2 regions of the Delftia sp. DS1230 genome follow, and region 2 is predicted to be linked to the other one. Evidence: riboswitches for the same ligand, from Rfam matches in the RefSeq annotation. Region 2 holds a riboswitch; the other holds the start of a gene.
The links. A riboswitch is a leader RNA that binds a small molecule or an ion and turns the genes downstream of it on or off. The one in region 2 is predicted to bind glycine.
Positions count from the first base shown of each region.

Region 1 (2,196 bases), 2.0 Mb from region 2:
GGTGCCCCCCAGCGTGCTGACACAGGTGGTTGGTGTCGTTGCATTGGCATTGGGAGCATCGCTGTTGTCGGTGACCGTGAAGACGATGGTCGCTGCCAGTGCCGTGGATGAGATACCCGCGCATGAAAGCAGCAGCAAAGAGAAAAGGCACTTCGCTGCACGCCACTTGCGAAAAAATGCCGAACCAGGCAGGCGATTGAGAGCATGCATGATATTCCCCGTTTTCTCAAGGAGATATGACAGGAAAATGATTTTCCCAATGGCAATGGCCATCAGTTGTACCCAGCGCATTTGCATCGCCGTACCTCGAATAGTTCTATTTGAATCACGAGCTCACAACTCACCTTGCAGCCGATGAGATTGGAAGCAAAATGTTTCGCGCAGATCCTGCGCGTCAATCAAAAAAAGGCAGATTTCCATCAACGCTTGCGCGCTGCTCCACTGCCCGTTGAGCGGACACACCTTCAGTCGGGTTTGCGACGCAAAACATTCCTCCCTCGACAAACCATATTCACCGTGCTTGTATTTTTTCAGTGACGGACCAGTTTCCATGGACCCGCACCTGTGCAACGGTAAGTCGCCTATCAGACATATATACAACCCATGGTTAACCCATGCAGGTCCAATCGACCAGAACATGCACTGACAAACCACTGCACATATCGATAGGCTAAATCATGTTTTTTTCTATTTCAATAGTTTTTTTACATGAAACCAGACACTCGTACCAGCGCTACGAGGGAGGCACTTGAGCGATCTAGGGAATACCCTGAATCAGCCACACCACATACAGGTAACTGGTGGTATCCCCAATACGACTGGAACTGGCTGCGCAAGCCCCATAGAATCGCCCCTGCAGGAGAGCAGGCGGGCGCCACGGTGCCGAGCCTCACCGAAGGCGCAAACTCCCATACACGCTCAGGTTCCGTACTGCAAACACAACATGCCGTCTGGAGAGCCGCCGCACGCAATGTGCGACGCACCGAAGGAGCAAGCCCCGTTCCCATGGACGGTGGTGAATCTCTCAGGTACCAAGGACAGGGGGAGCGGCAGCTGCGTCACGACGGACGCCGGCTGCCTGCTATCCAGACCATAGCGGCCAGCTTTCGCGTGACCCGGCACATGCCTTTGAAAGGGCATCGTCATGCGCGTCATCGTTCTCGGAGCCGGTCTGATCGGCACCACGTCGGCCTACTATCTGCAATCCCTCGGTCATGAAGTGACCGTCATCGACCGCCAGGCAGCGCCCGGCGCCGAAACCAGTTTCGCCAACGGCGGGCAGATCTCGGTCAGCCATGCCGAGCCCTGGGCCAACCCCGGCGCACCGCTGAAGTTGCTGGGCTGGCTGGGCCGGCAGGACGCCCCCCTGCTGTTCCGCCTGCGCGCCGACATGCGCCAGTGGCTCTGGGGCCTGTCCTTCCTGCGCAACTGCACGCCCGCGCGCACGCGCCACAACATCCAGCAGATCGTTCGCCTGGGCACCTACAGCCGCGAGGCCCTGCAGCAGCTGCGATCGGACACCGGCATCCAGTACGAGCAGCGCATGCAGGGCATCCTGCACTTCTATACGAACGCCCGCGAGTTCGAGGGCGCGCTCAAGCCCACCGAGCAGATGCAGGCCCTGGGCTGCGACCGCCGCCTGATCGATGCCGACGAGGCCGTGCGCCTGGAGCCGGCCCTGGCCCATGTGCGCGGGCAGATAGCGGGCGCCACCTATACGGCCGAGGATGAATCAGGCGACGCCAACCTCTTCACACGCGAGCTGGCGCGCATCGCCGCCGCCACGGGCGTGCAGTTCCGCCAGAGCCACCACGTGACGGCGCTGCGCACCACGGGCGCGGGCGCCAGCCGCCATATCGACCATGTGGAGGTGACCAATGCCGAGGGCCGCTATGAACGCATCCAGGGCGACGCCTATGTGCTGGCCATGGGCTCGTTCAGCCCGCTGCTGGCCCAGCCGCTGGGGTTGCGCCTGCCCATCTATCCGGCCAAGGGCTACTCCGTGACCCTGCCGGTGCTGGACCCCGCCAAGGCCTATCAGGTCAGCCTCACGGACGACGAGTTCAAGCTGGTGTTCTCGCGCTACACGGGCGCGCAAGGCGACCGCCTGCGCATTGCGGGCACGGCCGAGTTCAACGGCTACGACCGCAACCTGGACCCCGTGCGCTGCGAGGCCATCGTGCGGCGCGTGCAGCA
Region 1 covers NZ_CP157763.1:528,598-530,793, reverse strand. Annotated here, with positions in the region: gene AAN986_RS02460 (invasin domain 3-containing protein) at 1-291, opposite strand, end outside; gene AAN986_RS02455 (hypothetical protein) at 334-552, opposite strand; glycine riboswitch at 941-1,051, shown strand; gene AAN986_RS02450 (D-amino acid dehydrogenase) at 1,145-2,196, shown strand, end outside.
Region 1: it holds a riboswitch for glycine, as region 2 does, so the genes downstream of both, AAN986_RS02450 (D-amino acid dehydrogenase) here and gcvT (glycine cleavage system aminomethyltransferase GcvT) in region 2, are expected to answer to the same signal.

Region 2 (2,196 bases):
GCCTGCAGGCGCGGCAAAAAGCTGGTGTGCAGCTCGGCCGTGTGGTTGAGCGGCGCCATGGCCAGGCCCACGTCGTCGCGCGTGAACTGCATGGTCTGGTGCATGAGGGCGTTGTGCGCCAGCTTGCTGCGGTGCGTATGCAGCACGCCCTTGGGCCGGCCCGTGGTGCCGCTGGTGTACATGAGGATGCAGGGGTCGCTCTCGCGCACATGGGCCTGGGGCGGCGCGCTGCTGCGGCCACTGGCCAGGGCGGACAGGCGCTGCGTGGCCCAGGCCGGCAGCGGGTCGGCCGGGGCATCGTCGGCAAAGATCCAGTGCTCGATGCCCGTGCCAGTGCCGCCACCTTCGGCCTTGAGCAGGGCCTGGGCGCGTGCGGCCACCTCGCCGCCCTCGTGCTCGAACACAAGGGCGCGCGCTGCGCCGTCCTTGAGGATGAAGGCCAGCTCCTGCGCCGCCAGCCGGTAGTTGATGGGATTGAAGATCGCGCCCAGGCGCGCGGCCGCCAGCATGGTGAAGACAAAGGCCGGCGTGTTGTAGAGAAAGGCCGCGACCACGTCGCCATGGCCTATGCCCAGCTCGGCCAGGCCGTGGGCGTGGCGGTTGACTTCGGCATCGAGCTGGGCGTAGGTCCAGGCGCGGCGCTCGCCGCCCTCCCACGCGACCAGGGCTTCCTTGTTCGGCAGGTAACGTGCCGGCCAGGCCAATGTGTCTCCCAGCGTCTGCTGCATGTGCGCTTCTTCCTTCTCGCTCACGAGATTCATATATCGATGCATCTCAATGTAGGAGATTTTTTAGACAGTTATGCAATTTGCAAATGCATCCATGCAGGCAAGCGCATGGAGCTGCGGTCGGCCCGCGGAAATCCCGAAGCCGCACGGACGCTGGCCGCAGCTAGAATGCGCCGGTCAGGAGAGAGTGCCCGCCCGGCCGCAATGGTCACAGGCAGCGGCACCGCCGAAGGCGCAGGGTTCGTCCCGAACGCTCAGGCAAAAGGACTGGCACCGCCTGCCGCCACGGCCGCAGGCGTTCCTAGCTGGAGAGAGATGCAGGGCACGGCGGTGTGCCCCATCCACCGAAGGAGCAAGCCCCACGCATGGAAGGTGCGGGTGAATCTCTCAGGTAAAGCGGACAGCAGGGCAGCACATCCCGGAGGACCGGGATGGCGTTATGCCTTGTTCCTTGCCTGAAAGAGAGCCCTCCTTGTCCGCTGCCTCCACCACCGATCTGCTCAGGACCCCGCTGTTCGACCTGCACCAGGAACTGGGCGCGCGCATGGTGCCGTTTGCCGGCTACTCCATGCCCGTGCAATACCCGCAGGGGCTGATGGCCGAGCACCTGCACACCCGCGAGGCGGCAGGCCTGTTCGATGTCTCGCACATGGGCCAGATCAGCCTGCGCGGCCCGGATGCCGGCGCGGCGCTGGAATCGCTGCTGCCCATGGACGTGCTGGGCCTGGGCGAACACCGCCAGCGCTACGGCCTGCTGCTCAACGACGCGGGCGGCATTCTGGACGACCTGATGTTCGTGCGCCGCGAGGACGACCTGTTCCTGATCGTCAACGGCGCCTGCAAGCATGAAGACCTGGCGCACATCCAGGCCCGCATCGGCCAGCGCTGCGAAATCGAGCCCCAGTTCGACCGGGGCCTGCTGGCGCTGCAGGGCCCGCAGGCCGCAGCCGCGATGGAGCGCCTGCTGCCGGATACGGCCGGCCTGGTGTTCATGACAGGCGGCCACTTCGACTGGGAAGGCGCCGAGCTGTACATCACGCGCAGCGGCTACACCGGTGAGGACGGCTTCGAGATCTCCCTGCCCGCCAGCCACGCCGAGGCCTTTGCCCGTGCCCTGCTGGCCCAGCCCGAAGTCAGGCCCGTGGGCCTGGGCGCGCGCAATTCGCTGCGCCTGGAAGCCGGCCTGTGCCTGTACGGCAACGATCTGGACACGACCACCACCCCGGCCGAGGCCGCCCTGAACTGGGCCGTGCAGAAGGTCCGCCGCGCAGGTGGCGAGCGCGAAGGCGGCTTTCCCGGCGCGGCCACCGTGCTGGCCCAGCTGCAGTCGCCCAAGCTGCTCACGCGCAAGCGCGTGGGCCTGGTGGCCCTGGAGCGCGTGCCCGTGCGCGAAGGCACGGAGCTGCTGGATGCCGGCGGCCGCAAGGTCGGCCAGGTCACCAGCGGCCTGCTGTCGCCCACGCTGAAC
Region 2 covers NZ_CP157763.1:2,574,148-2,576,343, reverse strand. Annotated here, with positions in the region: gene AAN986_RS11475 (fatty acid--CoA ligase) at 1-728, opposite strand, end outside; glycine riboswitch at 897-1,008, shown strand; glycine riboswitch at 1,024-1,142, shown strand; gene gcvT (glycine cleavage system aminomethyltransferase GcvT) at 1,168-2,196, shown strand, end outside.